4 regions of the Streptomyces sp. NPDC102279 genome follow, and region 3 is predicted to be linked to each of the others. Evidence: riboswitches for the same ligand, from Rfam matches in the RefSeq annotation. Region 3 holds a riboswitch; each other region holds the start of a gene.

Region 1 (7,178 bases), on a different contig from region 3:
GAGCCGCGCCCGGTGCCGCCGGTGAACGCCGACGACACGGGCCGGGTGATCATCGTGGACCGCCCCGGCGCCGTCCAGACGCAGCTGCTGATCGGGCGGGTCGGCGCCGACCGGCACGACCGTGTGTGGCCGGCCCAGGTGCTCGGCACCTACTGCCTCGGCGGCACCCTCACCTCGCGCCTGGACCGTGTCCTGCGCGAGGAGAAGGGCTATACGTACGGGGTGCGGGCGTTCGGCCAGGTCCTGCGTTCCGCGCCGGACGGCACCGGTGCCGCGATGCTCGCCATCAGCGGCTCGGTGGACACCCCGAACACCGGCCCGGCGCTCGATGACCTGTGGAAGGTGCTCCGCACCCTCGCGGCCGATGGACTGACCGACGCGGAGCGCGACGTCGCCGTGCAGAACCTGGTGGGCGTGGCGCCCCTCAAGTTCGAGACCGCCGCGGCCGTCGCGGGCACGCTCGCCGACCAGGTCGAGCAGTACCTGCCGGACGACTACCAGTCGACGCTCTATCAGCAACTGGCCGCCACCGGCACGGTGGAGGCCACCGCGGCCGCCGTCAGCGCCTTCCCGACGGACCGTCTGGTGACCGTCCTGGTGGGCGACGCCGCACAGATCGAGGAGCCGGTCAGGGCCCTCGGCATCGGTGAAGTCACCGTGGTCACAGCCGAGTAGGGCCGTGTGACCGAGATGGGCCCTGGTGACTGAAGAGTCACCGGGGCCCTCTTTTACGCGGACATCACCCCCAAGATGTCCGTATTGGTACGGACGTTGCCTTCTGTGCTGTGGGATGCGCTACAAAAAACGTGATCCGTTTGTTGTTCGAAAGAGGTCGCGTTTAGCGTCAGTGCGGCTGTTCGTCAGGCAGTGCGCCGCGCCCGCGGCACCGGACAGTCATCGCCGAGTCCCCGCATGGCGCGAGCCAGGGGAGCCGGGGACCCACACGTAGTCCCTGGGGTGAATCGGACGCCCTCCCCGGAGGGGGTCCGTAGGAGACCTTCCTGCTCCGAACCCGTCAGCTAACCCGGTAGGCGAGAAGGAAGGAAAGGATCAGCCCTTACATGGCGTTCACCTGTGGCACCGGGAAGCATCGTCGTCCGAGCCGCGTGCAGCGCACCACGAAGAACGCCGTCGGCGTCGCGGCCCTCACCACCACCGGTGTCCTCGGAACCCTCGCGGCACCCGCGTTCGCCGCCGAACCGTCCGCCGAACAGACCGGGCTGAACCAGGCCATCACCATCGGTGACTCCGTCGCCGAGCAGATCGACGCGCAGGCCGACGCCCAGCAGCACGCCGCCGACGTGGCCGCCGCGCGGGAGAAGGCCGAACAGGCCGCGCGCAAGAAGGCCGCCGAGCAGGCGGCGAAGGCCCGCGAGGCCAAGGAGCGCGCCGCCCGCGCCGCCGAGCGCAAGCGCCTCAACACCTTCGTCATGCCGATCACCGGCTCGTACGTCTCCACCGGCTACAAGACCGGCGGCAGCCTCTGGTCGTCCGGCAGCCACACCGGTGTCGACTTCCACGCGGCGTCGGGCACCTCGGTGCACACCGTCGGCGCCGGTACCGTCGTCACGGCCGGCTGGGGCGGCGCCTACGGGAATCAAGTAGTGATCAAGATGCACGACGGCACGTACACCATGTACGGGCACCTGTCGTCCATCGGTGTCTCGGTGGGCCAGACGGTCACCCCGGGCCAGCAGATCGCGATCTCCGGCTCGACCGGCAACACCACGGGACCGCACCTCCACTTCGAGGCGCGCACCACCGCGGAGTACGGCTCCGACATGGACCCCGTCGCGTACCTCCGTTCGCACGGCGTGAACGTCTGACGACCGCTTCGCGGCTTCTCCACCGTTTTCGTTGCCCCGGCTCACCGAGTCGGGGCATCGTCGTTTCCGGAGGCCGTCTGTCCAAAAAATATCCATGGATTCAGGCCCCCCATCGGAAATTAAGGCTTCCTGCAATAGAGTCACTGAACAAGCGTCAATCGATGGCGTTTCGCGGGGATTAAGCGGAGGTCCGGTCATGCGTATTCCGGCGCACTCGGTATGCACGGCGATCCGCGACGACATCGTCGCGGGCGTCTACGAGCGTGGCGGCCGGCTCACCGAGGAACTGCTCGCGCGGCGCTACGGCGTCTCGCGCGTCCCCGTGCGCGAGGCCCTGCGCACCCTGGAGGCCGAGGGCTTCGTGGTCACCCGGCGGCACGCGGGGGCCTGTGTGGCCGAGCCCAGCGAGCAGGAGGGCGCGGATCTCCTGGAGATGCGCATGCTGCTGGAGCCGCTGGGTGCCGCGCGCGCCGCGCAGCGCCGTACGGAGGCCCACCTCAAGGTGCTCCGAGGGCTGGTCAGGCTGGGGCAGGAGCGCTCCAGGCGGGGCAACAGCGAGGATCTGCGCTCGCTGGGCGGCTGGTTCCACGAGACGCTCGCACAGGCCTCGGGCAGCCCCGCGCTGACGTCGACGCTGTCCCAGCTGCGGCACAAGATCGCCTGGATGTACGTGGTCGAGGCGCCGGCCAACCCCGCGGAGTCCTGGGCGGAGCACGGCGGCATCGTGGACGCGGTCGCCCGCGGGGACGGCGAGAGGGCCCGCGCGATCACTGCTCTGCACGCGGAGCGCGCGACGGTGGCGCACCGACTGCGATTTCCCGCCGGCGGTGACCGGCAGGACCGTGTGAGGACTTCGCAACATCCCGTAAACATGTTGGGCCAGCGTCATTAACACGGGCGCCGTATACAAAGAAGGTTATTCGGCGGGGCTCTATTTCCGCTGCCGTTTTATTCGCGTGCCCGGAATTTCGGGCACGCGTTCTTTTCGTTCGCGCCGTATGTGATCCGGACGTGTCGTCGTGAATTCCGGGACGGCGTACGGAAACGGCTGAGCCGCGCCCCCGGCGAGGGGTGACGCGGCTCAGCCGTGTGATGTCCGAGTGCCTCGCGGGCTCAGACGGTCTCGGGGAGCTCGTCGAGCCCCTCGGCGACCAGCTTCGCCAGACGGTCGAGGGCGGCGTCCGCGCCCTCGGCGTCCGACGCGAGGACGATCTCCTCGCCGCCCTGGGCGCCCAGACCGAGGACCGCCAGCATGGAGGCCGCGTTGACGGGGTTGCCGTCGGCCTTGGCGATCGTCACGGGGACGCCGGAAGCCGTGGTGGCCCGGACGAAGATGGAAGCGGGGCGGGCGTGGAGGCCCTCAGCCCAGCCGACGTTGACGCGGCGCTCAGCCATGTGATGCTGCCCTTCAGCTGTTCAGGGTTGTCTAGACCAGTGTCCCATATCGTGAAGCGTGCCCGGACGGCCCTGCTCCCCGCCCGCGAGCAGCGTCCCACCGCGGCCCCGGCGGGACCTTCGTACCCCACAGACTGCCTCGCGCCCTTGTCGTACGCGAGCCGTACTCTGGGGCGCATGCAGACCCCGTCGGACCGGCACGAGTACCCCGCGCACTGGGAGGCCGACGTGGTGCTGCGCGACGGCGGCACCGCCCGCGTCAGACCCATCACGGTCGACGACGCGGAGCGCCTGGTCAGCTTCTACGAGCAGGTGTCGGACGAGTCGAAGTACTACCGCTTCTTCGCGCCCTACCCCCGGCTGTCCGCCAAGGACGTCCACCGTTTCACGCACCACGACTTCGTCGACCGGGTGGGTCTCGCGGCGACTGTGGGCGGCGAGTTCATCGCGACGGTGCGGTACGACCGGATCGACGCCCGGGGCCTGCCCGCGTCCGCTCCCGCCGACGAGGCGGAGGTCGCGTTCCTCGTGCAGGACGCCCATCAGGGCCGCGGTGTCGCCTCGGCCCTGCTCGAACACATCGCGGCCGTGGCCCGCGAGCGCGGCATCCGCCGCTTCGCCGCCGAGGTACTGCCCGCGAACAACAAGATGATCAAGGTGTTCACGGACGCCGGCTACACGCAGAAGCGCTCCTTCGAGGACGGCGTCGTACACCTGGAGTTCGACCTCGAACCCACCGACCGCTCGCTCGCCGTGCAGCGTGCCCGGGAGCAGCGCGCCGAGGCCAGGTCCGTGAAGCGGCTCCTGGCACCCGGCTCGGTCGCCGTCATCGGGGCGGGCCGCACCCCCGGAGGGGTCGGCCGCAGCGTCCTCGACAACCTCCGCGGGGCCGGCTTCACCGGACGCCTGTACGCGGTGAACAGGGCTCTGGAGGAGAAGGAGCTCGACGGGGTCCCCGCCCACCGCTCCATCCGTGACATCGAGGAACCGGTCGACCTCGCGGTCGTCGCCGTCCCCGCCGAGCAGGTCCTCGAGGCCGTCACGGAGTGCGGTGAACACGGCGTGCAGGGTCTCGTGGTGGTCTCCGCCGGGTACGCCGAGAGCGGCGCGGAGGGACGCGAGCGCCAGCGCGAACTCGTCCGCCACGCGCGCACGTACGGGATGCGCATCATCGGGCCGAACGCCTTCGGCGTCATCAACACCTCCCCGGACGTGCGGCTGAACGCCTCGCTCGCCCCGGAGATGCCGCGCCCCGGTCGGATCGGACTCTTCGCGCAGTCCGGGGCCATCGGCATCGCCCTGCTCTCCCGGCTGCACCGGCGGGGCGGCGGCGTGACCGGCGTGACCGGCGTGTCGACCTTCATCTCCTCCGGCAACCGGGCGGACGTGTCCGGCAACGACGTCCTCCAGTACTGGTTCGACGACCCGGACACCGACGTCGCCCTGATGTATCTCGAATCCATCGGCAACCCGCGCAAGTTCACCCGCCTCGCGCGCCGGACCGCCGCGGCGAAGCCCCTGGTCGTGGTCCAGGGAGCACGACACGGCGGAGCGGCCCCCCAGGGACACGCCGTACGCGCCACACGGCTCCCGCACGCCACCGTCTCCGCCCTGCTGCGCCAGGCCGGGGTGATCCGCGTGGACACGATCACCGAACTCGTCGACGCCGGACTGCTGCTCGCCCGCCAGCCGCTCCCCAGAGGGCCCCGCGTGGCGATCGTCGGGAATTCGGAATCGCTGGGCCTGCTGACGTACGACGCCTGTCTCGCCGAGGGGCTCCGGCCGCTGCCGCCGAAGGACCTGACCACGGCCGCCTCGGCGGCCGACTTCCACCGGGCCCTGTCGGAAGCCCTCGCCGACGACGGCTGCGACGCCGTGGTCGTGACGGCCATCCCTGCGGTGGGGGAGACCTCCACCGCGGACGCCGCGCTCGCGGAGGCGCTCCGCTCCTCCGCGGCGGCTGCCCCGGCCAAGCCCGTCCTCGTCGTGCACGTCGAGCTGGGCGGGCTGGCCGAGGCACTCTCCGCCGCTGCCAGCACCGCTCCCCAGGCCGCCGGGGCGGCGGCCGGCGCCACCTCAGGCGCGGCACAGCGCTTCCACCCCGCGGACGGGGCGCCGCCCGCCGAGGTGAGCGCCGACTCCCCTCCGGACTCCCGGCTCATCCCCGCCTACCCCGCCGCCGAGCGTGCCGTCCGCGCCCTCGCGGAGGCCGTCAAGTACGCCCAGTGGCGGCTCGACGCGGGAGAACCCGGCAAGGTCCCCGAGTACGAGGACATCGACGAGAAGGGGGCGGCCGAGCTGATCGACGGCCTCCTCACGCGCGGAGAGGGACTGACCCTCGACGGCGAGGACACCTGCGCGCTGCTCGGGCGGTACGGCATCGACGTGCACCGCGCGCTGCCCGCACCCACCCCGGACGACGCCGCGGCCGCCGCACACGCCATCGGCTACCCGGTGGCTCTCAAGACCACCGCCCCGCACCTGCGGCACCGGGCCGACCTGGGGGGCGTCCGGCTGGATCTGGCGGACGAGGAACAACTGCGGCGCGCGTACGCGGAGTTGACCGAGATGTTCGGGACGCCCACCGTGCTGCGCCCCGTCGTGCAGGGGATGGCTCCGCGTGGCGTCGACACGGTGGTCCGCGCGGTGATCGACCCCGCGGCCGGGGCGGTGCTCTCCTTCGGGCTCGCCGGAGCCGCCTCCGAGCTGCTCGGGGACACGGCGCACCGGCTGGTCCCGGTCACCGACCGGGACGCGACCTCGCTGGTCCGGTCGATCCGGACGGCACCACTGCTGTTCGGCTGGCGCGGCTCCGCGCCGGTGGACACGGCGGCCCTCGAACAGCTCATGCTGCGCGTGTCCCGGCTGGTCGACGACCATCCGGAGGTCGTGGCGGTCTCCCTGGAGCCGGTGGTGGTCGCCCCGACCGGCGTGAGCGTCCTGGGCGCCACGGTACGGCTCGCCCGCGCCCCGATCCGCGACGACCTGGGCCCCCGCACCCTTCCCGTCGTCTGACCCCGGAGGACAGGCGGCGGGCGCTCACTCAGCAGGGCGGCGACCGACCCGTACGGGGCCGGTCACCCAGGTCCCCCTGCCGGATCCGAGGTGATCCGTCCATGACCGACCGGCGCGAGCGGTGCCTCGCAGTCAGTGGGCCCCCGTAGAATGGACGTCATGGCCAAGACCAGTACGACGACCCAGGGGCTGCGAGCGGCGATCGAGCGCAGCGGCTACTACCCGGCCCTCGTGGCCGAGGCGGTGGAGGCCGCGATCGGCGGCGAGGCCATCAGGTCGTACCTGGTCCATCAGGAGACGACGTTCGACGCGAACGAGGTGCGGCGCCACGTCACCGTGCTCGTCCTCACCGGCAACCGCTTCATCGTCAGCCACACCGACGAGCAGAACGAGGACACCACGTCCCCGACCCCGTACGCCACGACGTCGACGGAGTCCGTGAAGCTCGGCCGGATCTCGTCCGTCGTCGTCAGCCGAGTCGTCGCGAACCCCGAGTCGTACACCCCGGGCACGCTGCCCCGTGAGGTCGTCCTGACCATCGGTTGGGGCGCCGTCAGCCGTATCGACCTGGAGCCCGCCGCCTGCGGCGACCCCAACTGCGAGGCGGACCACGGCTACACGGGCAGCTCGACGGCCGACGACCTGAGCCTGCGCGTCAGCGAGGCGGGGGACGGCCCGGAGACCGTGCAGCAGGCACTCGCCTTCGCGCAGTCCCTCTCCGAAGCGACCGCGGACATCACCCGCTGATGGCCCTGCCCACCTGGGACCACCCGGAACCGCTCGCCCTCGACTCCGCGCCCGTCCCCGAATACGGCACCGGTTCACTCGCCGACGTGCTCCCCACGCTCGCCGCGGGGATGTCCGTGCCCGGCATGACCGCCGCCATACCGGAGCTGGCCCCGGCCGACCGGAACTGCGTCTTCCTGATCGACGGTCTCGGCT
Region 2 (7,178 bases), on a different contig from region 3:
TGGTCATCGGCGGGACCTTCTACGACTACTTCACGCCGGGCGAGTTCACCGCAGCCCCCCTCTTCACGGCCGCCACCCTGATCGCCGCGCCCCTCTACTCGCTGCGCGGCACCGTCCTCACCGGCGCCGCCGCCGTCGGCGCGCTGATCCTCGTGCACCTGCGCCTCGGCATCGTCCTGCGGATCGACGCGGTCACCGAGGTCGTCACCGTCGCCACGGCGGCCGTCCTGGGCATCCTCATCAACATCCTCGTCCGGCGCAGCGACGAGCGGCTCGACTCCGTCTGGGAGATCGCCGAGTTCGCGCAGCGGGCCGTGCTGCCCGAACCCCAGGCGCGGATCGACGGCCTCGACGTCGCCGCGCGCTACGAGGCGGCCCAGGCGGACGCGTTCATCGGCGGGGACCTGTACGCGGTGCAGGACACCCCGTACGGCGTGCGGCTGGTCGTCGGGGACGTACGCGGCAAGGGGATGACGGCGGTCGCCGCCGTCGCCGTGGTCATCGGCGCGTTCCGGGAGGCGGCGGAGCAGGAGGCGACCCTGGAGGCGGTCGCGCAGCGGCTGGAGCGGGCACTGAAGCGCGAGGGCACCCGGCGCGACAACCTCGACGCCGTCGAGGGGTTCACCACTGCCGTCCTCGCGGAGATCCCGCACGACGAGGAGATCGTCCGCGTCGTCAACCGGGGGCATCCGCCGCCCCTGATGCTGCATCCCGACGGCACCCTCCTCCCGCTCACCGGCGGGCCCGCCGCGCTGCCCCTGGGGATGAGCGACCTGGGCGGCACACCCGACCGGGCGGTGCCGGCCCGTTTTCCGCACGGCGCGATCCTGCTGCTCCACACCGACGGGCTGTCCGAGGCCCGGGACGTGCGCGGGGAGTTCTACGATCCGGCCGCGCGGCTGGCCGGGCGGGTCTTCCCAGGGCCCGACGCGCTGCTGAACACCCTCGCCGACGAGGTCCGGCGGCACACGGGCGGCGCCCTCAGCGACGACATGGCGCTGCTCGCCGTCCGGCGCGGCTGACCGTCCGCGGAGGCCTTTCTTGATCGTTGTCACGAGGGGTGACCGAAGCGTGTCCCTCCGCATAACGACTGACGTACCGTCAAATGAATCCGTGTCGACGGGATGAGGCCAACTCGCCCGTTTTTCATCGCCCATGACCCCAAAGTCCTGGCCAAAAAGCGTTAATGATCAGTCTGAACAGCTTGGAATCAGGTGGCCAGGTCTATTAACGTTCGATAACGCAGCGCGGTCGTCCCAGCCGTCACAAGAGATGGCTCCGTGCGCATGCGCCGAATCCCGCAAGGGAACCGGGGAACCACCAACTTGGGGTGAATCGAGCGTATTCCGCCGTGGCAGCACGGTGGGTATACGCGCGTAGGAGACCTTCCTGCTCCGAACCCGTCAGCTAACCCGGTAGGCGAGAAGGAAGGAAAGGAGTGCGCCCACGTGGCGTCCAACCGGCCTGCTCAGCCAACCTCGTTCGCGCCGAATGACACACAGTCCTTCGGCTTCGCCTACGGCAAGGACGAGGGACCCTGGGAGGAGTGGAACCCCACCGAGGATTCCGTCCGTCCCGTTCGTGGCCGGCACCGCGTGGGAAAGCAGCGCGGCGGAGGACTCGCCCGCAGCTCCACGGTCCTCGGTGTAGGCGTCATCGCCGCAGTCGGCGCCGGTGGCATGGCCACCGCGGCGCCCGGCAAGGCGCCGGTCTCGATCTCGCTGCCCGACCTGTCCTCGGTCACCCACTCGGCCAAGGCCCTGATCAGCGACGGCGCCGAGGCCCCCAAGGGCTCCACGACTCCGCTCACCGGCGCGGGACTGACCACCGCCGACACCGCCCAGGGCACCACGGACGCCGGTGAGGCCCTGCGGGCCCGCATCATGCAGCAGGCCGAGTCGCAGCAGAACCAGGCCGACAGCGCCACCCAGGAGGCCGCCGAGACAGCCGCCGCGAAGCAGGCCACCGCGCTCGCCACCAAGCAGCAGGACGACGCGAAGGCCAAGGCGGACGCCGCGAAGAAGAAGGCGGAGGAGGAGGCCAAGGCGAAGGCCGAGGCCGAGCGTCTCGCCAAGCTCGCCAAGAGCTACTCGCTGCCGACCTCCTCGTACACCCTGACCTCGCGCTTCGGTGAGGCCGGTGCCCTGTGGTCGTCCGGCTACCACACGGGTCTCGACTTCGCGGCGCCCACCGGCACGCTGATCAAGGCCATCCACAGCGCCACCGTCACCGAGGCGGGCTGGGCCGGATCGTACGGCTACCGCACGATCCTCACCCTCGACGACGGCACCGAGCTGTGGTTCTGCCACCAGTCGTCGATCAGCGTCAGCGTCGGCCAGAAGGTCGCCACCGGCGACGTCATCGGCCGCGTGGGCGCGACGGGCAACGTCACCGGGCCGCACCTCCACCTGGAGGTCCACCCCGGCGGTGCCGCCACCGGCATCGACCCGATGGCGTGGCTCCAGGGCAAGGGCCTCAACCCCTGATCCGTACGGACTGCTGACCGGCGGCCGGCTCGCGGGGGACTCCTGCGACCGGCCGTTTCGGCGGGAGGACCGGGGCGCGCGGGATGCATGTGGAATACAGGCATCCTGTGCGGGCGTTGAATCACCCCATGACTTCTCTTCGCAAGCTCGGCTCCTCCGACCTCGAGGTCTTCCCGCTCTCGCTGGGCGGCAACGTCTTCGGCTGGACGGCGGACGAGACCCGGTCCTTCGCCGTCCTCGACGCCTACGCGGCCGCCGGCGGCAACTTCCTCGACACGGCCGACTCGTACTCGTCGTGGGTCGACGGCAACGAGGGCGGCGAGTCCGAGTCGATCATCGGCACGTGGCTGAAGGCCCGCGGCAACCGTGCGGACTTCGTCGTCGCCACCAAGGTCAGCCAGCACCCGGCCTTCCCGGGGCTCTCCGGCGCCAACATCAAGGCCGCCGCCGACGCGTCGCTGCGCCGCCTGGGCACGGACCACATCGACCTCTACTACACCCACTTCGACAAGACCGAGGTGCCGGTCGACGAGATCATCGGCGCCCTCGACGAGCTGGTGACGGCCGGCAAGGTGCGGCACATCGCCGCGTCCAACATCTCCCCGGAGCGGCTCCAGGAGTCCCTGGAGTTCTCCGACCGCGAGGGCCTCGCCCGCTACGTCGCGCTCCAGCCGCAGTACAACCTGGTCTCGCGCGACACCTACGAGGGCGCCCTGCGGGATGTCGCCTCCCGCGCCGGACTGGCCGCCGTCCCCTACTCCGCGCTCGCCGCCGGCTTCCTCACCGGCAAGTACCGTCCGGGCACGACCGTCGACTCGCCCCGTGCCGCGGGTGCGTCCAAGCACCTGGAGACGGAACGCGGACAGCGGGTCCTCACCGCGCTCGACGAGATCGCCGAGGCCCACAACGCGGCCGTTCCGACCGTCGCCCTCGCCTGGCTCGCCGCCCAGCCGACCGTCGCCGCGCCGATCGCCTCCGCCCGGACGGTGGAGCAGCTCCCGGCCCTGCTGGGTGTCGCGGACCTGTCGCTGACGGAGGCGGAACTGTCACGCCTGACCCAGGCGTCGGCGTGACCCGCGCGTGAACCGAACCCCGGCCCCCGTACCGGCGAGGTGCCGTCCCGCGGGGGGCGGGGGCTACGAACGGTAGGGGTTGTACGCCGGATACGGCACCGGCGGCGCGTACGGCTGGACCGGTGGGGCGGCGTACCCGTAGCCGTGCGCCGGCCAGGGGGGCGGCGCGGGTATCGGGGAGGTGGCGCGGGCCGCGTAGGCGAGGGAGGGGCGGGCGATCTCCCTGCGGCGCCACAGCTCGTGCAGCAGCTCGCGTTCCCGTACGACGAAGTCGGCGCCCGCGCGGCCCCGGCGCCCCCGGTGGCGCAGGAACGCCAGCGAGGTGGCGTAGGCCTCGTACTCGGCGACCGAGCGGGCCGCGGCCTTCCCCCAGTGATGGCCGGCGTACTCGCGGGCGAGCCGTCGGGCCCGCATCGAGCCGAGGACGTAGGGCTCGGCAGCGCCCAGCCAGCCCGCGGTGGTGTACGCGGGCAGTTCCGTGCGCACGATGCGCAGCTCGCGCTGCCGGGTCCAGACGACCAGCCAGGTCAGCAGCCCGAACGCCGGCACCATGAAGGCCGCGTAGACCGCGAAGAAGCCGTACTCCCCGAAGTCCGACGAGCTGTTCCACACCGAGTGCATGCCCATCGCGAGCAGCAGTCCGGCGAACGGGACCAGCACGCGGCGCACGTGCTGGCGCTCGGCGGACAGGGCCGCGACGCCGAAGCCGATGCCCGTCAGCACGGTGAACAGGGGATGCGCGAAGGGCGACATCACCACGCGGACGAAGAACGTCGCGGCGGTGACGGAGGACAGTCCGCTGCCCCCGCTGAGCCGGTCGGTGCCGAAGGCGGTGCCGAGATAGAGGATGTTCTCGGTGAAGGCGAAGCCGGTGGCGGTGACCCCGGCTATGACCACCCCGTCGACGATCCCGGTGAAGTCCCGTCTGCGGAACAGGAAGACCAGCAGGACGGCCGCCGCCTTCGCCGACTCCTCGACGACGGGGGCTATGACGGTCGCACCGAGGGTGTCGGCGCTGGAGGGATCCGCGGTCGCGGTCGCTATCCACCGCGTGGCGAAACTGTTGGCGACGATCGCTATGAGCGCGGCCGCGCAGGCGCCCCAGGCGAACGAGAAGACCAGGTTGCGCCAGGGGCCCGGCTCGACCCGGTCCAGCCACCGGAACGCGGCCATGAGCAGCGGCACCGGGAACACGGCGAGACCGAGACCGACCAGGAAGCCCTCGGTGCCCGTCTGTTCGCGGACGAGCGCGAGGATGACGAGACCGGACAGCGCCAGCAGGGTGATCAGCGCTCCGTACCGGACCCATCTGCGCTGCCACCAGTGCGGATGGCGCAGCGCATGCCCGGCGGGGACGCCGGGCTGCGGGGGGTACGGGGGACTGATGGCCACGGCATTGACCCTAACGAGGGAGGGCGCGGCTCGCGACGGTGGCCGGAGTCGTCCTGGTGTACGAGATCCCGCGGGTGCCGGAGGGCCGTGCGCGGGTCAGGCGCCCGGGGCGTGCTGGTCTCGGTGCTGTACGCGCCGGAAGAGGAGGTCGTTCACCACATGACCCTTGTCCAGTCCCTGTCCCTCGAAACGGGTCAGCGGCCGGAACTCCGGACGCGGCGCGAAACCGCCGTCCCGCAGCGTGTTCTCGAAGTCGGGGTGCGCGCTCAGGACTTCGAGCATCTGGTCGGCGTACGGTTCCCAGTCCGTCGCGCAGTGCACCAGGGCGCCCGGCTTGAGGCGGGTCGCGGCGAGGTCCAGGAACTCCGGCTGGATCAGCCGCCGCTTGTGGTGCCGCTTCTTGGGCCAGGGGTCGGGGAAGTAGACCCGCAGGCCGTTCAGGGACGCGGGCGGGAGCATCTCGCGGAGCAGGATGATCGCGTCGCCGTTCGCGACCCGGATGTTGGTCAGACCGCCGCGCTCCGCGAGGCTCAGCAGATTCCCCTGGCCGGGGGTGTGCACGTCGACGGCGAGGATTCCGGTCTTCTGGTCCTCGGCCGCCATCTGTGCGGTGGCCTCACCCATGCCGAAGCCGATCTCCAGCACGACGGGCAGGTCGGCCCCGAACAGCTCCGCCAGGTCGAGCGTGCGCTGTCCGTCGATGTCCAGTCCCCACGTGGGCCACAGGCGCTGCAGGGCCTCGCCCTGTCCGGTCGTCACCCGGCTCCGGCGCGGCTGGAAGCTCCGGATCCGCCGCTCGAAGTGGGAGCCGGCGGGGTCGGCCTGCGGGCCGCCGGGGAAGCGGGGCGCGCCCTTGGCGCGGTGGTGACGCGGCGAGCCGTCCTCGGCGGGGGCGGGCCGGGTCTCTTCGGAGGAGTCGAGGAAGTCAGACACAGTGCGGTCGATTTTACGGGGGGTCGCGGCGGGGGGTGACCGGACCGGACCGGGCCGCGGGAGGTGCGGCCTGCCGGAAGGCGCCCGATCAGCCGGCCGCGAGGGCAGCCAGGGCCCGGCGGGCGACCTCGCGGCCGATCGGGAGGGAGGCCGTGGCCGCGGGGGACGGCGCGTTCAGGACGTGCACCGTGCGCGGGCCCTCCTTGATCAGGAAGTCGTCGACCAGCGTGCCGTCCCGCAGGACGGCCTGGGCGCGGACGCCGGCCGCGGCGGGCAGCAGGTCGTCCGGGGTCACCGCGGGCAGCAGCCTGCGGACCGCCTGGGTGAACGCGGCCTTCGACACCGAACGCCGGAGCTCCCCCGCGCCGTACCGCCAGTGGCGGCGGGCTATCCGCCAGGAACCCGGCCAGGACAGCGTCGCGCCCAGCTCACGGGGGCGGACGACGCTCCATCCGTATCCCTCGCGGGCGAGGGCGGGCACCGCGTTCGGGCCGATGTGGACGCTGCCGTCGATGCCCCGGGTGAGATGGACGCCGAGGAAGGGGAAGGCGGGGTCGGGCACCGGATACACCAGGCCGCGCACCAGCTCCGGCCGCGCCAGGGTGAAGTACTCGCCGCGGAAGGGCACGATCCGCATCCCCGGGTCGTCGCCCGTCAGGCGGGCCGTCTCGTCGCAGTGCAGTCCCGCGCAGTTCACCAGAACCCGACCGCGGACGATCGTGCCGTCGGCCGTGCGGACGGCGGCGCCGAGGTCGGGGCGCCGGTCGATCCGTACGACGTCCGCGCCGTACCGGATGTCCGCGCCGGAGGCCTCCGCGAGCTGCCGGGCCACCGCCACGTAGTCGCAGACGCCGGTGGTGCCGACGTGGATCGCGGCGAGGCCGCGCACCTCGGGCTCGGCCTCGGCGATCTGGGCGGGACCCAGCTCCCGGACCGGAATGCCGTTCTCCCTGCCGCGCTGGACCAGGGCGTGCAGCCGGGGCAGCTCGGCCTTCTCCGTCGCGACGATCAGCTTGCCGGTGACGGCGTGCGGGATGTCGTACTCCGCGCAGAACTTGATCATCTCGGCGGCGCCCCGCACCGCGTACCGCGCTTTCAGGGAGCCCGAGCGGTAGTAGACACCGCTGTGGATCACGCCGCTGTTGCGGCCGGTCTGGTGCCGGGCGGGGCCCTGCTCCTTCTCCAGCACCGTCACCCGGGTGCCCGGCGCCGCGCGCGTGACGGCATAGGCCGTCGACAGGCCGACGATTCCGCCGCCGATCACCAGCACATCGCAGTCGTACGCGCTCCGCAC
Region 3 (7,178 bases):
GTCGCCCTCACGGACCATCTTCCAGAACTCGCTGCCGTCCGCCGGGTCGGTCAGCGGGAGGTTGACGTTCCGCACGCCCGGCAGTTCGACGTCCGGGCCCTCCAGCTTCTGGTCCGCCGCGTTGCGGAAGTCGAAGATCGTGTGGAGGCCCAGGGAGGAGAGGAACGCGGCGTCCTCCTCGGTGGCGTGCGCGAGGTGGCCGCTGCGGAACAGCTGTCCCGGGCGCACGCGCCTGCCGTCCGTGGTGGGCAGGCCGCCCACGTCGCGGAAGTTGCGAACTCCGCCGAGCTCGGGCTCGGTCGACGGGACCTGCTGCGTCACGGGGGCTCCTCATCTTCGGCCGCGGGCCCGCCGGACGGGGCCGGTCGGCGCCCGGCGGCTGGTGTCTTCGGTCGCGCATCCGACGATACGACATGGGTTCCTGGGGCAATGAGTTGTCCACAGGCGTTGCCTCGCGGCCACGACTGCCCCGATGATGTTGATCCCTGATCGCACCTGTTCGTATCTGTGGGGGATTGATGATAGAGATCGGCGCGGCCGGCCGGACCTGGCTCCTCACCGGAACGACCAGCGGCTACGCACTGCACCTCACCGAACGCGACGAGCTGCTCCACCTGCACTGGGGCCCGCGGATCACGCTCGCCGACGCCGAGGCGCTCGCAGCCCGGCCGGCGCCGCCGTACCGGCCCTTCGACTCCCCGCTCGACGGGCGCGAGGAGTACCCCGTCGAGGGCGGCCCCCGCTTCGTCCGCCCCGCCCTCTCGGTACGGACCGAGGAGCGCCGCGGCACCGAATGGCGCTTCGAGGACGCGGTGACCGAGGGGGACGAGCTGCGGCTGCGCTTCTCCGACGCCGGGCTCGGCATCACCCTCCACTACCGGCTGCGCGGCGACGTCGTCGAACGCCGTGTCACGCTCGCCAACGGCGGAAGCGAGAGCCTGGAGCTGCTCCGCGCGGACTCCGCGACCTGGACCCTTCCCGAGCGGGACGGCTGGCGGCTGTCCCAGCTGCACGGCCGGTGGGCCGCGGAGTCCCGGCTGGTGCGCTCGCCCCTCACCTACGGCGAGAAGATCATCGGCAGCCGCCGCGGCCACACCGGACACCAGCACCTGCCCTGGGTGGCCCTCGACAGTGAGGCCACCGAGGAGAGCGGCGAGGTGTACGGATGCGCGCTCGGCTGGTCCGGCTCCTGGCGGATCTCCGTCGCCCAACTGCCCGACGCGCGCGTGCAGATCACCGGCGGGCCGGGACACGACGACTCCGGGCTGCTGAGCCTCGGGCCGGGGGAGACCTTCACGACGCCCGTCTTCGCCGGGCTGTGGAGCGACGGCGGGTTCGGCGGCGCGAGCCGGGCGTGGCACGCGTACCAGAGGACGTACGTCGTCCCGGACGCGGAGCGGGACCGGCCGGTGCTGTTCAATTCCTGGGAGGCCACCACCTTCGACATCTCGGAGGAGCAGCAGCGGGCGCTCGCCCGGCGCGCGTCCGCGATGGGCGTCGAGCTGTTCGTGGTCGACGACGGCTGGTTCGGGGCCCGCACCGACGCCCACGCCGGACTCGGGGACTGGACGCCCAACCCGGACCGCTTCCCCTCCGGGCTCAAGCCGCTCGCCGACGACGTGCACGCCCTCGGCATGGAGTTCGGCATCTGGGTCGAGCCCGAGATGGTCAACCCCGACAGCGACCTCTACCGCGCGCATCCCGACTGGGTGCAGTACCAGTCGGGGCGAACCAGGACGGAATTCCGCAATCAACTCGTACTGAACCTCGCTCGGCCGGACGTTCAGGAGTACCTCTGGGGGCGGCTCGACACCCTCCTCTCCGGCGCGCCGATCGACTACGTGAAATGGGACTTCAACCGCTCCTTCACGGACGCGGGCTGGCCCGGCGAGCGCTATCCGCAGAAGCTCTGGGTGGCCCACGTCGAGGCCTTCTACGCCCTCCTCGACCGGCTGCGCGCGGCGCACCCCGGCGTCGCCTTCGAGTCGTGCTCCGGTGGCGGCGGCCGGATCGATCTCGGTGTCATGGCCCGTACCGACCAGGTGTGGACCTCCGACAACACCGACCCGCTCGACCGGCTCGCCATCCAGCACGGCTTCAGCCAGATCCATCCGGCCCGCGTCATGGCCGCCTGGGTCACGGACAGCCCGAACAGCCTGCTCAACGGCCGGGTCAGCTCGCTGCGCTTCCGCTTCGTGAGCGCCATGGCCGGGGTCCTCGGCGTCGGCGGCGATCTCACCCGGTGGAGCGCGGAGGAACTGGCGGAGGCGCGGGACTGGGTCGAGCTGTACAAGGAGATCCGGCCGGTCGTGCAGCAGGGCGACCTCTACCGGCTGCGACCCCCGGAGAGCGGCCTGAGCGCCGTCCAGTACGTGCTCGGCGACGAGGCCGTGGTCCTCGCCTGGCTCCAGGCGCAGCACCACGGAGTGCGGCCCGCCCCGGTCAGGTTGCGCGGGCTCGACCCGGCGGGCTTGTACGAATGGGTCGAAACGGGCGAAGTGCACCGTGGCGCGGTGCTGCTGCACCACGGCCTGGACGCCGGACTGCGAGGCGATCTCGATGCGACGGTTATCCGCCTGCGTCGCATCTGACTGTTCTGTCCGAAATGGCGCCTTCATTGCAACTGGCCCTGGAATAAGGCGACGTGAGTCGGGTCGCGTGAGCAGCGTCATATTCGTGACGATGTGTTGCCGTCGGGATTTCGTAACCGGCCTTTGTTTCCGGGCGGATTGAAAACCCGGAAAGATCGTCATTCCACGGAGGGTGACGGTGAATTCCGCATGGATCAAGAAAGGCGAGCACACAGAATCCGCACACAGTTGTCGGCGCGCTCGCATCTCGCTTACGTTCTGCCTCAATCCGGACGGACGCCCAATCCTGCCGCCGCCCGGAATCCGCACTCACCCGTACACGGCAGGAGCGGGGGACCCACAGGTTCCGCGCCTGGTCCGGTCTCCGGAACAGGCTAGGGGTACAGCCATGCAGCCGCGTGGCCGGGCATCTCCAGCCCGCACCCGACAGCTCACCTCGCAGGCGCCGGAGAGGAAAACGCCATGCCCGCGAAGGGTAAGCACCGCCGTCCCAAGTCCCTGCGTTTCACCCGCTCGATCGCCGTGGCAGGAACCGGTGGCGCCGCACTCGCGCTGCCGCTGCTGGGAGCCACCGGCGCCCACGCCGCCACCCCGGCCTCCGCGGTCACGCAGCACACGGAGAAGTCCGCGACCGTCGCCCCGGCCGCCGCGAAGGCAGGCACGTCGAAGACGTACGCGGTGAAGGCCGGCGACTATCTCGCCAAGATCGCCGACGCCCAGCACGTCAGCGGCGGCTGGAAGAAGATCTACTCGGACAACCGCTCCGCCATCGGCAGCGACCCGTCGCTGATCCACCCCGGTCTGAAGCTGTCCCTCGGCGCGAAGGCCTCCGCCCCGCAGGCCTCCGCCCCGGCGAAGCCCTCGGCCGCCAAGCCGGCCGCCGCGAAGCCCGCCGCTGCGAAGCCCGCCGCCGCGAAGCCCGCGGCCGAGAAGGCCGACACGGCGAGCACCGCCACCAAGACGGCCGCCACCACCAACAGTTCGGGCTACACCCTCCCCGTGGACGGCGCCACCATCGGCACCAACTACAAGGTGGCGGGCAGCATGTGGTCCAGCGGATACCACACGGGCACGGACTTCGTCGTCCCGACCGGCACCACCATCAAGTCCATCGCCGCGGGCACCGTCGTCTCCGCCGGCTGGGGCGGCGCCTACGGCAACCAGGTCGTCATCCAGCACGCCGACGGCCGGTACTCGCAGTACGCCCACATGTCGTCCCTGTCCGTCTCGGCGGGCCAGGCCGTGACCGAGGGCCAGCAGATCGGCCTCTCCGGCGCGACCGGCAACGTCACCGGACCGCACCTGCACTTCGAGATCCGCACCACGCCCGACTACGGCTCGGACATCGACCCGGTCGCGTACCTGCGCTCGCACGGTGTCGCCGTCGGCTGACGCCACCTCCGCCCGACCTGCTCCTGACGGCAGGCCAGCCTCCGAAGGCCGGACCCCACGATCCCCGGGGTCCGGCCTTCGGTGTGTTGCCGTGTCCGCCGGGGCCCCCATCGCGGTGGCAGCGCCAACAGCCCTGACGAGAGCCTTATTCCACGGTTGACCAACACTTGACGAGTGGCTTATCTCACCGGCCGTCAACCCTTCCCTACGGTCGCGTAGCTCACATCCGGAGGTGAATCATGGGCCGACGTGGCAGACGATTCGAAGAGTGACGACAGATCAGTGATCAGGTCGTACGTGGCGGTGGGGGACAGCTTCACCGAGGGCGTCGGCGACCTGGGGCCCGACGGGGCCTTCGTCGGTTGGGCGGACCGCTTCGCGGTTCTGCTGGCGGACCGGCGACCCGAGGGCGACTTCGACTACACCAACCTCGCAGTGCGCGGCAGACTGCTCGACCAGATCATCGAGACCCAACTCGTGCGCGCCAAGGAGCTCGGCCCCGACCTGGTCTCCTTCTCCGCGGGCGGCAACGACATCATCCGGCCCGGCACCGACCCCGACGAGGTCGCGGAGCGCTTCGAGCGAGCCGTCGCCGACCTCACCTCGGCCGTCGGCAAGGTCATGGTGACCACCGGCTTCGACACCCGCGGCGTGCCCGTGCTCAAGCATCTGCGCGGCAAGATCGCCACGTACAACGGCCATGTGCGGGCCATCGCAGACCGCTACGGCTGTCCGGTCCTCGACCTGTGGTCCCTCAAGACGATCCAGGACCGCCGCGCCTGGGACGGTGACCGGCTGCACCTCTCGCCCGAGGGGCACACCCGGGTGGCGCTGCGCGCCGGGCAGGTGCTCGGCCTCGAGGTGCCGGCGGACCCGGACCAGCCCTGGCCGCCGCTGCCGCCGCGCGGCACCTTCGAGGTGCGGCGCGACAACATCCACTGGGCCCGCGAGTACCTCGTCCCGTGGATCGGCCGACGCCTGCGCGGCGAGTCCTCCGGAGATCACGTGGCCGCCAAGGGCGCGCTCTCCCCGGACGACATCAAGACACGCATCGAGTCGGTTGCCTGACCGGGAACCACCCCGTTCACCGCGCCCCGGGCCCTTCGGGCCCGGGGCCGACTTGTCGGCGGACTCCGACGGTGTACCTGGTCAACGACGTGTTGGCCGCCCGTAGAGATCTTCGATCTGGCGCTCGGCGCGCGGACACGCGGCCATCATCCCGTTCGGCGTCTCGTAGCTGCTGGTCGGATGCTCCGCACAGGCGTTCACGCCGTGCCACGAACAGCCGCCCCGCCTCCCCACCGTGCCCTCGGGGTGCAGCTTTGCGTCGAAGGCGTACTTCGTGATGACCACGAGAGCCCCCGGGATGCGTGCGTCCGACGACTCGACGTCAGCGAGTGCGGACGCGTGGGAACAGGCCCGTTTCTGGGCGCTACCGCACCCCCGCCACCAACTCGGCCCTCTCCAGGCCCAGTTCGCGGGCCAGGGCCTCGTCCGCCCATTGCTGGGTCCGGGCTCGGGAGACCGTGCCGCCGTAGGCGGTCATCTGGACGGCCAGGCCGTCGAGGAGAGCGGTGAGGCGCAGGGCCGCGCCGAACGGGTCGGGGCAGTGGAACTCGCCCGCGGCGACGCCCTCGGCGATCACTTCGCTGAGGGCCGCCTTCCACTGGCGGTCGAGGTCGCGGGTGACCTCCAGCAGAGCCGGCTCGCGCAGTGCGGCCGCCCAGCCCTCGATCCACAGGCGCCAGCCCTTGGCCTGGCCGGTGGGGGCGTACCAGCGGACGGCGGTCCGCAGACGCCGCAGCGCGGTCGTGCGGCGGCCGAGCAGTTTGCGCAGGTGGGCGAGGTCGTCCTCGGCCGCGTAGGTGAACGCCGCCGCGACCAGCTTCTCCTTCGTCGAGAAGTGGTAGAGGACGAGCGCGTTGCTGACGCCGAGGGACGAGGCCACGTCGGCGATCCGTACCGCCGCCACGCCCCGCGCCTCGATCTGTTCCACGGCGGCCCGCAGCAACTCCTCGCGCCGCTCCGCCACGCTCAACCGCACTCTCGCCACGCGGCAACCCTACACAGCCCCGCCCCCTGTGGTCGGACACGAGTTCGCGTCATCGGTACCAGCCGAACCGCTCCGCGATGACCGGCAGCCGGTCGGTGACGATGGCGTGTGCGGCGGCCCGCGGTGTCGTCCCGTCGGCCTCCGCGCGGGCGAGCGTCTGGTCGATCAGGGCGCGCATGGATCGGCGGATGTGGGCGAACGCCTCGTCCGCGTCGGAGCCGATGTCGCCGAAGAGCGTCCACCACCACCAGGCGTTCGTACCGGAGTTGACCACCACGTCCGGCAGGACGACGACCCCACGAGCCGCCAGCAGCTCCTCCGCGTCCGCCAGGACCGGCATGTTCGCCGCCTCGACCACCCAACGCGCCCTGATTCCAGCCTGGTTCGCCGCGTCGACGGCGTACGAGACCGCGGCGGGCACCAGCACCTCCGCGTCGGCGGACAGCCAGGCGTCGCCCGGGAGTTCACGGTCGCCCGGGCGCAGCGCGGCGCGATCGACGGTCCCGTACGCGTCCCGTGCCGCGAGCAGCGCCTCGACGTCGAGGCCGTCCGGGTTCGCGAGGGTCCCCTTGACGTCGGCGACGGCCACCACCTTCAGGCCGGCGCGGGTGAGGAACCGTGCCGTGGCCCCGCCCATCGTGCCGAGCCCCTGGACGGCGACCCGCGTCCCCGCGTACGCGACCCCCGCCCGGTCCAGCGCGGCGAGCACCGACTCGGCGACGCCGCAGCCGCCGGCCAGTTCGTCGAGGCCGATGCCGTCGACCTCGACCGCGAACGCGTCCGCGAGCCGTCGCCGGGCCGCCGTCTCGTCGTCGAGGAGCGGGTAGACCGCCTGGATGGACGAGACGAGCCCGGCCTCCTCGGCCGCCCGGTCGACCAGGTCCTGGGAGAGGCCGAGATCCTCGCCGGTCGTCCAGAAGGACTCGATGTACGGACGCATCGCCCGCAGGTAGCGCACGAGCAGGTCGTACGCCCGGGGGTCCTGGGGATCGCAGTCGATGCCGCCCTTGGCGCCGCCCAGCGGGATGTACCGGCCGTCCGGGTCGTAGTGCAGCGCCTCCTTCATGGTCATCCCCCGGGCGAGTCCGGTGACCTCCTCCAGCGTGCAGCCCGGCCGCATCCGCAGGCCCCCGCTCGCGACG
Region 4 (7,178 bases), on a different contig from region 3:
CCAGCACGTCGTCGTCGGACGTGGCCAGTACGGCCAGCGCCTCCTCGCGGGTCGGCAGCTCGCGCCGAAGCCCCTTGTCCACCAGCGTGTTCAGCAGGTCCATGAGGTCCGATCCTGGCGTATACGACCGGCCCCGGCCAAGGAGAGATCGGACAACAGAGTGGGTTCGACGTGTGGGTATTGCCACATCCTGGGCGGCTGGTCCGGCCGCTAGGGTCTGTGCACTGCCTACAAAACACCCGTCACGACGGTCCGGAGGACACATGGCGTTCGGCTGGATCGACGAGCAGGCCGCGGCGCGCCGCGCCGCCGGTCTCGTACGGACCCTGCGCCCGCGCCCCGCCGACTCGCCGCTGCTCGATCTCGCGAGCAACGACTACCTCGGTCTGGCCCGCCATCCGCGGATCACGGCCGCCGCCGCGGAGGCGGCGCGCACCTGGGGCGGCGGCGCGACCGGTTCCCGGCTCGTCACCGGGACCACCGAACTCCACACCGAACTGGAACGCGAGCTGGCCGACTTCTGCGGCTTCGAGTCCGCACTCGTCCTCTCCTCCGGCTACGCGGCCAACCTCGCCGCCGTCACCGCCCTCGCCCCGCACGGCTCGCTCGTCGTCTCGGACGCGGGCAACCACGCCTCGCTGATCGACGGCTGCCGGCTCGCCCGCGGCACCACCCAGGTCGTGGGGCACGCGGACCCCGCCGGTGTGCGCAAGGCGCTCGGCACTCACGAGGGCCCGGCCGTCGCCGTCTCCGACACGGTGTTCTCGGTGGACGGGGACGCGGCACCGCTCACCGAACTGGCCCTCGCCTGCCGGGAGTACGGGGCCGGACTGATCCTCGACGACGCGCACGGGCTCGGTGTCCTCGGCGACGGAGGCCGGGGTGCCCCGCACGCGGCGGGGCTCGCCGGGAACCCGGACGTCGTCGTGACGGTCACGCTGTCCAAGTCGCTCGGCAGCCAGGGCGGAGCCGTCCTCGGCCCGGCGGCGGTCATCGACCACCTCGTCAACGCGGCCCGCACCTTCATCTTCGACACCGGCCTCGCGCCGGCGGCGGTGGGAGCGGCGCTGGCCGCGCTGCGACTGCTGCGCAGTGAACCGGACCGGGCGGCGAGGGCGCGCGCGGTGGCCACGGCGCTGCACACCCGGCTGACCGCTGAAGGGCTGTCGGCGGTACGGCCGGACGCCGCCGTCGTCTCCGTGAGGGCACCGTCCCCCGAACGGGCCCTCAGCTGGGCCGCCGACTGCCGCGAGGCGGGCCTCGCCGTCGGCTGCTTCCGTCCCCCGTCGGTGCCCGACGGCGTGTCGCGGCTGCGGCTGACGGCCCGCGCGGACCTCTCCGAGGAGCAGATCGAGCACGCGGTGGACGTGATCAGCCGCAACCGGTGAACCGGCCCGCGGTCAGGCCAGGCCGGTGATGAACCCCTCCCAGGCGGAAGGGGCGAACAGCAGGGCGGGGCCTGCCGGATTCTTGGAATCGCGTACCGCGACCGACCCGGACCACGGTCCGGAGCCGGGGCGCGCCGTCTCGACGCAGTTGTTCATTCCCGTGCTGCGGCTGCTGCGCAGCCATCGCACGTCGCGCAGTGAAGTGCTGGAGGGTACGTACCGAGGCGATGCAGACAATGGGGGTGCCTCCTTACGCGCCGTCACCTATCCCGGCGATGTAGTCCAACGAGTCCTCGGGCGAAAGGGCGTGGAACTGAAGGGTGTTGAAGGCCTCCGTATAGGCCTGAAGGTCTTCTTTCCGTTCGAGGTAGAGGCTACTCGTCAAGTGGTCGAGAACAACCACATCCAGATCAGTTGTGTTCGGAAATGAGAAGATAACGAAAGGCCCGGTGATCCCGATGTGTGCTCCGGCGGCGAACGGCAGCACTTGGAGCCGGACTTGGGGGAGTGCCGCGGCCTCGCACAGCCGGCTCAGCTGGCGTGCCATCACCTCGGGGCCGCCCACCTCCCTTCGGAGCACCGCCTCGTCGAGCACGGCGCACAACTCCAGCGGGGGATCGGCGCGCAGCACGTCCTGCCGGGCCAGCCGGACCTCGACCAAGGTGTCGAGCTTGCTCTCCTCCAGCCCGTCCACGGCGGCCCGCGTCACCGCGCGGGCGTAGTCGGGCGTCTGCAACAGGCCCGGTACGACGGACGTCTCCAGGGTGCGCATCCCACTCGCGCCCGACTCCAGACTGATGAAGTCGCGGTATGCCGGCGGCAGCACTCCCCGGTACGCGTGCCACCAGTGGTGCCGGCCGTTGCCCTCGGATCCCGCCAACACGACCAGAAGCTCGCGTAGTTCGGGTTCACCGACACCGTATGCGTCCAACAGGCGCTCCACGTCGGCCGGTTTCACCCCGCTGGTACCGGTCTCGATGCGGCTCACCTTCGACTGGTGCCAGCCGAGCAGGCGGGCCGCCTGGCCGCTCGTGAGACCCGTGCCCGCGCGCAGGGCGCGCAGTTCGGCACCGAGCTTGCGGCGGCGCACCGCGGGACCGTGCTGCATGGCCGTTCTCCTTACTCCTTCCAAGCCGCCCGAATACGCTCTGCCGACGCAGAGTTCACCGCATCGAGCGACAGATATATGCATTACTCGGTGGATCGCACCCGCGACCGGCCCGCTAATGGCAGTCTGGCGCAAGCACCAGTCCGGGACCGTACTCGAACCATCCGCTCCGTGTCGGACTCCGGTCCCGTGGGAAAGGGACGACCTCGCCATGGCAGATCACCAGGAAGCAGCCGTCACCCTGCCGAGCGAAGCCGTCTCGGTTTCCGTGGCCCGTAAATTCGTCGCGGAAGTGCTGGCCGAATGGGGCCTGCCGGGCGACGCCGAAGTCGGTGAGACCGTCCGCCTGATCGTGTCCGAACTGGCCACCAACGCCGTTCAGCACACCTTCGGGCAGTCGCCCACCTTCACGGTCGACGTGTGCCTCGACCGGGAGGAGCGCCTGCGGATCGGCGTCACCGACAGCCATCCGCGCTTCCCGAAGCGACTGCCCGCGGCGGTCCAGCAGGACAACGGCCGCGGCATGGTGATCATCCGCTGGCTCGCCAACGAGTGCGGCGGCAGACTGAGCGTCCGCGCCACCCGCGAGGGCGGCAAGACGGTCTCCATCGAACTCCCCTGGACGGTACCGGTCCAGCGGGTCGCGGCCGGGGGGCCACCCGAGGCATAGAGCCACCGCGCGGACCCCGTCTCCGGCCGGACGCGCGGCAGTCGGGCGGACAGGCATCCGGACCCGCACGGCGCGACGGGCGAGCGAAACCCGGGTGCGACGAGTGGCCGGGACGCGTGCGGACCTACGCCTGCGGACGGTTGCCGTACGGGTGTCCGCGGCCGACGCGACCGAACGCGCCGCGCAGCAGGGCGCGGAACGCGTCGGCGGCGGGTGTGGTCCCGTCGGCGCGGTGGACGACCGAGATCGTGCGGCGCAGGTCTCCCGGGTCGAGCAGCCGCGTCCCCACCGGAGTCGCGGCGGTCGACGCCACCATCTCCGGCACGACCGCGACCCCGAGCCCGGCGCTGACCAGCGCGCACACCAGGGCGTAGCCCGGCGTCTCGACGAGCACGGCGGGAGTGGCACCGGCCCGGGCGAGAGCGGCCTCCACGGCCTGCCGCGGTGGGTGGTCCGGCGCCATGCTGATCAGCGGCTGGCCCGCCAGGTCCGCGAGGGGCAGCCGCCCCGAACCGGCCGCGAGCACGTGCCCGGGAGCGGTCACCAGGACCAACTCCTCGACCAGGACGGGCTCGACGGCGACGGACGAGGGCAGCGGGACACGCGGTGCGGGCTCGTAGGTGTGCGTGAGTGCCAGGTCCACCTCGCCGGACGCGACCGCCGCGATCCCGTGCGGAGGTTCGTAGTCGGCGACCGCCAGTTCCACGTCCGGATGGGCCCGGCGGAACGCGCTGAGCACCGGCGGCAGCAGATGGATGCCCGCCGTCTGGAAGGTGCCGAGCCGCAGTGTCCCGCCCGACAGGCCCGCCAACCGGGCGAGTTCGTGCCGGGCCAGCTCCATCTCGTCGAGCACCCGCCGGGCCCGCGCCACCAGCAGCTCGCCGGCGCCGGTGAGCCGCGTCCCGCGGTGCGAGCGCACCAGCAGCGTGGCCCCCGCCTCCCGTTCCAGCTTCGCCACCTGCTGGGAGAGCGCGGGCGGCGTGTATCCGAGCCGTTCGGCGGCCCGGGTGATCGAGCCCGCCTCGGCCACCGCCACCAGCGCGGCCAGTCGCGTCGGGTCGTACATGTGCCGCTCTCCCGTACCCAGAGGCCTCTTCCGTACCGAAGGGGAGGGGTCTGTGGATGACCTCTCCCCGCGGTCTAAACGAATGCTTAAGGCAATCCCAGGATATTCGACATACCTGCTGAAGGCCCGCGCGGGTGAACCTGGGGCCATGGACGCACAGCTCTTCGCCTTCACCGGAGTCGCCGCCGGCATGGTCGCCATGCCCGGGGCCGACTTCACCGTCGTCGTACGCAACGCCCTCGTCTCGCGACGGGCCGGAGTCGCGTGCGCCCTCGGCATCGCGGGCGGCCTGCTCCTGCACACGGCGCTGGCCGTCGCCGGGGTCGCCGCGGTCCTGACGGCCGTTCCGGCGCTGTTCCGGACGCTCCAGCTGCTCGGCGGCGCCTACGTGCTGTACCTGGGCCTGCGTACCGTGCACGCGCTGGGGCGGCCGCGCGGGGCCGACGGGACGGGTACGCCCTCGACGGACGACGGGGCGGGGCCGGGCGCGGGTGCGAGTGGGGCGGCGCCGGCCGGACCGGCCGCTCGACCGCTGCGGCAGGGCTTCGTCACCAACGCACTCAACCCGAAGGCGCCGATCACCTTTCTCAGCCTGCTGCCGCAGTTCGTGCCGTCGGGCAGCCCCGCGATGCCGCGGACGCTGCTCCTGGCGCTGATCGTGGTCGTGCTGGCCCTGGTGTGGTTCCCGGTGGTCGCGCTGCTCGTGGACCGGCTGGGACGGTGGCTGCGCCGGCCGCGTGCCGCACGCGCCGTGGAGGCCGTCACCGGCGGTGCGCTCACCGTGCTCGGCCTCGTGCTGCTCCTGGAGCCGCTGAGGGGCTGAGAGGGCGCCGCCGGAGGGCGGAGGGGACGGTCACCGGCCGTCCGGCGCACGGTCGGCCAGGGGGCACGCCGACGAGGCTGCCGGACGGAGGTGTTCCCTGGGCGGCGGCCCCCGCCGCCGCCCAGGGGCAGGTCAGCTGACCCGCCCGTACCAGACGCTCCGTGTCCAGATCTTCTGGAGCTTCACCACTTCCCCGGTCTTCGGGGAGTGCCAGATCTTTCCCTTCCCGGCGTAGATGCCGACGTGGTACACGCTCCGGCCCGAGTGGAAGAACACGAGGTCCCCGGCCTTGCGATGCGAGGCGGAGACGTGGTGTGTCTTGTTGTACTGCGCCGCGGCCGTTCGAGGCAGCTTCTTGCCCGCCTTCTTGAACGAGTAGAGCGTGAGCCCGGAGCAGTCGAAGCGGTGCGGTCCCGTGGCGCCGTACTTGTACGGGGCGCCGTGCTTCGAGGCCGCGACCTGGAGTGCCTTCGTCGCGGTCGTGGCCGCCTGGGCGTCGGGTGCGACACCAGGGACCACGAGGCTGCCGCCGACGGCGGCGATGGTGAGGGCCGAGGCCGTACCGGCCCTGGTCCACAGCGACGGGACACGATTGAGCGCAGTCATGCGCAACCCTTCGTCAGCCGCCTGTGAAGGATGACCTGTCGGATTCGGGCTGGCGAAGTTGCCCGGCCGCTGCTGCGGCTTCACCCCAAGGACCGCCGGGAATGCTGCTCCGGCGGACCGTCGTGCTGGGTCCTCCACTCCTGCCGATCCACTTCTGTCGACCGGGCATCCGGGCGGCGGCAGGACTCGGCGTCCGCCCGGACCGCCCCGCCGCTGTGGCGGGGGCTTGTCGTCGGAAGGGATCTTCACCCATGAACGGCGGAAAATCCGAGCGGAACCGGTGTTTTGTGGGCTTACTCACCACTCACCCGTTCGGGTGGACACCCCTCTGTTCGAAGGGGTGTTGGGGACACGGGCGACCCCCGCACCTGCACCGGAACCCCTCATTCCGCCTTTCTGTCCTCCGTGTTGCGCAAGTCGGAGGGGTCCAAGAAAGGACTGATTCCTACGCCATCAGGGGGTACACCATCTGGTGCGTTTGAGTCGCGGCGCGGACGGTCCGGCGACGCGGTGCGCGCCGGACCCGGCTGCGGGTGCCTCAACTGCCGGACGCGGGCGGGATCGTGACCCGGGCGGTCCGCCGCTCACCGTCCAGCACGCGCAGCGCCTGAGCCAGGGTCGGCGCGTGCACCTCGCTCTCGCCCCGCTGGTGCATGAGCGCGAGCGCGTCCCGCAGGGCCGTCGCCTTGGCGACCAGTGCCTGGGCGGCGCGCAGCCCCCGGTAGGTGTCGCCGGGGTGGGCCGGGTTGATCCGGCCCACCAGGTCGACCACGTCCAGATAGCGGTCGATCAGCTCGGCCTCCGCGCGGGTCAGCGCGGGCAGCGGAGGGAGGTCGGGGATCATCGGCCGCTCACCTCGCGCCGGGTGCGCCGGCCGAGGCCCCGCGGCTCGGCACGATCCGGTCGACGAACCCGTACTCCAGAGCCGCGGGCGCGTCGAGGAGCAGATCCCGCCCGATGTCCGCGGTCACCCGCTCGGGGCTCTGCCCGGTGTGCCGTACGAGCATCTCCTCCAGGGCCGTGCGGGTGCGTGTCAACTCCTCGGCGTGGACGATCAGATCGCTCGCCCGTCCGTGGACCGGGTCCGCAACCGACGGCTGGTGGACGAGGACCCGCGCCCCGGGGAGTGCGAGCCGCTTGCCGGGGGTGCCGGCCGCCAGCAGGACGGCCGCGGCCGACGCCGCCTGGCCCAGGCAGACCGTCCGCACGTCGCAGGTGACGAAGCGCATGGTGTCGTAGACGGCGGTCATGGCGCCGAACGAGCCGCCGGGCGAGTTGATGTACAGCGAGATGTCCCGGTCGGGGTCGCGGTGTTCGAGGTGCGTGAACTGCGCCATCACGTCGTTCGCCGACGTGTCGTCGATGGATGTCCCGAGGAACACGATCCGCTCGTCGAACAGCTTCGCGTAGGGATCCCGCCTCTGATGTCCCGCGCCGGTGCGTTCGGTGAACTCGGGCAGGACGTGGCGGGCGGACGGGCGGTGCATGGGCACCCCTCCTCGCGGTCGATGGATCGA

What was found. Region 3 has a riboswitch for cyclic di-AMP ahead of ACIRQH_RS06690 (peptidoglycan DD-metalloendopeptidase family protein). Riboswitches for the same ligand answer to the same signal wherever they lie in the genome.
Positions count from the first base shown of each region.
Region 1: linked by a shared signal. The riboswitch ahead of ACIRQH_RS36740 (M23 family metallopeptidase) and the one ahead of ACIRQH_RS06690 (peptidoglycan DD-metalloendopeptidase family protein) in region 3 are both predicted to bind cyclic di-AMP.
Region 2: linked by a shared signal. The riboswitch ahead of ACIRQH_RS06865 (M23 family metallopeptidase) and the one ahead of ACIRQH_RS06690 (peptidoglycan DD-metalloendopeptidase family protein) in region 3 are both predicted to bind cyclic di-AMP.
Region 4: linked by a shared signal. The riboswitch ahead of ACIRQH_RS17860 (C40 family peptidase) and the one ahead of ACIRQH_RS06690 (peptidoglycan DD-metalloendopeptidase family protein) in region 3 are both predicted to bind cyclic di-AMP.

Region 1 covers NZ_JBIWLU010000018.1:128,623-135,800, forward strand. The annotation lists gene ACIRQH_RS36735 (M16 family metallopeptidase) at 1-675, shown strand, start outside; cyclic di-AMP (ydaO/yuaA leader) riboswitch at 889-1,049, shown strand; gene ACIRQH_RS36740 (M23 family metallopeptidase) at 1,062-1,826, shown strand; gene ACIRQH_RS36745 (GntR family transcriptional regulator) at 2,023-2,718, shown strand; gene ACIRQH_RS36750 (HPr family phosphocarrier protein) at 2,940-3,221, opposite strand; gene ACIRQH_RS36755 (GNAT family N-acetyltransferase) at 3,399-6,236, shown strand; gene ACIRQH_RS36760 (DUF5998 family protein) at 6,396-6,983, shown strand; gene ACIRQH_RS36765 (nucleotide pyrophosphatase/phosphodiesterase family protein) at 6,983-7,178, shown strand, end outside.
Region 2 covers NZ_JBIWLU010000003.1:18,156-25,333, reverse strand. The annotation lists gene ACIRQH_RS06870 (PP2C family protein-serine/threonine phosphatase) at 1-1,022, shown strand, start outside; cyclic di-AMP (ydaO/yuaA leader) riboswitch at 1,280-1,437, shown strand; gene ACIRQH_RS06865 (M23 family metallopeptidase) at 1,449-2,486, shown strand; gene ACIRQH_RS06860 (aldo/keto reductase) at 2,615-3,559, shown strand; gene ACIRQH_RS06855 (PrsW family intramembrane metalloprotease) at 3,623-4,951, opposite strand; gene trmB (tRNA (guanosine(46)-N7)-methyltransferase TrmB) at 5,048-5,884, opposite strand; gene lhgO (L-2-hydroxyglutarate oxidase) at 5,973-7,178, opposite strand, start outside.
Region 3 covers NZ_JBIWLU010000002.1:731,086-738,263, reverse strand. The annotation lists gene ACIRQH_RS06700 (tyrosine-protein phosphatase) at 1-321, opposite strand, end outside; gene ACIRQH_RS06695 (alpha-galactosidase) at 519-2,591, shown strand; cyclic di-AMP (ydaO/yuaA leader) riboswitch at 2,892-3,049, shown strand; gene ACIRQH_RS06690 (peptidoglycan DD-metalloendopeptidase family protein) at 3,054-3,983, shown strand; gene ACIRQH_RS06685 (SGNH/GDSL hydrolase family protein) at 4,266-5,051, shown strand; gene ACIRQH_RS06680 (hypothetical protein) at 5,133-5,336, opposite strand; gene ACIRQH_RS06675 (TetR family transcriptional regulator C-terminal domain-containing protein) at 5,416-6,036, opposite strand; gene ACIRQH_RS06670 (Glu/Leu/Phe/Val dehydrogenase dimerization domain-containing protein) at 6,086-7,178, opposite strand, start outside.
Region 4 covers NZ_JBIWLU010000006.1:498,243-505,420, reverse strand. The annotation lists gene bioB (biotin synthase BioB) at 1-103, opposite strand, end outside; gene ACIRQH_RS17890 (8-amino-7-oxononanoate synthase) at 264-1,388, shown strand; gene ACIRQH_RS17885 (DUF397 domain-containing protein) at 1,401-1,625, opposite strand; gene ACIRQH_RS17880 (helix-turn-helix domain-containing protein) at 1,639-2,496, opposite strand; gene ACIRQH_RS17875 (ATP-binding protein) at 2,708-3,166, shown strand; gene ACIRQH_RS17870 (LysR family transcriptional regulator) at 3,291-4,232, opposite strand; gene ACIRQH_RS17865 (LysE family translocator) at 4,381-5,055, shown strand; gene ACIRQH_RS17860 (C40 family peptidase) at 5,188-5,661, opposite strand; cyclic di-AMP (ydaO/yuaA leader) riboswitch at 5,665-5,863, opposite strand; gene ACIRQH_RS17855 (hypothetical protein) at 6,200-6,505, opposite strand; gene ACIRQH_RS17850 (ATP-dependent Clp protease proteolytic subunit) at 6,513-7,148, opposite strand.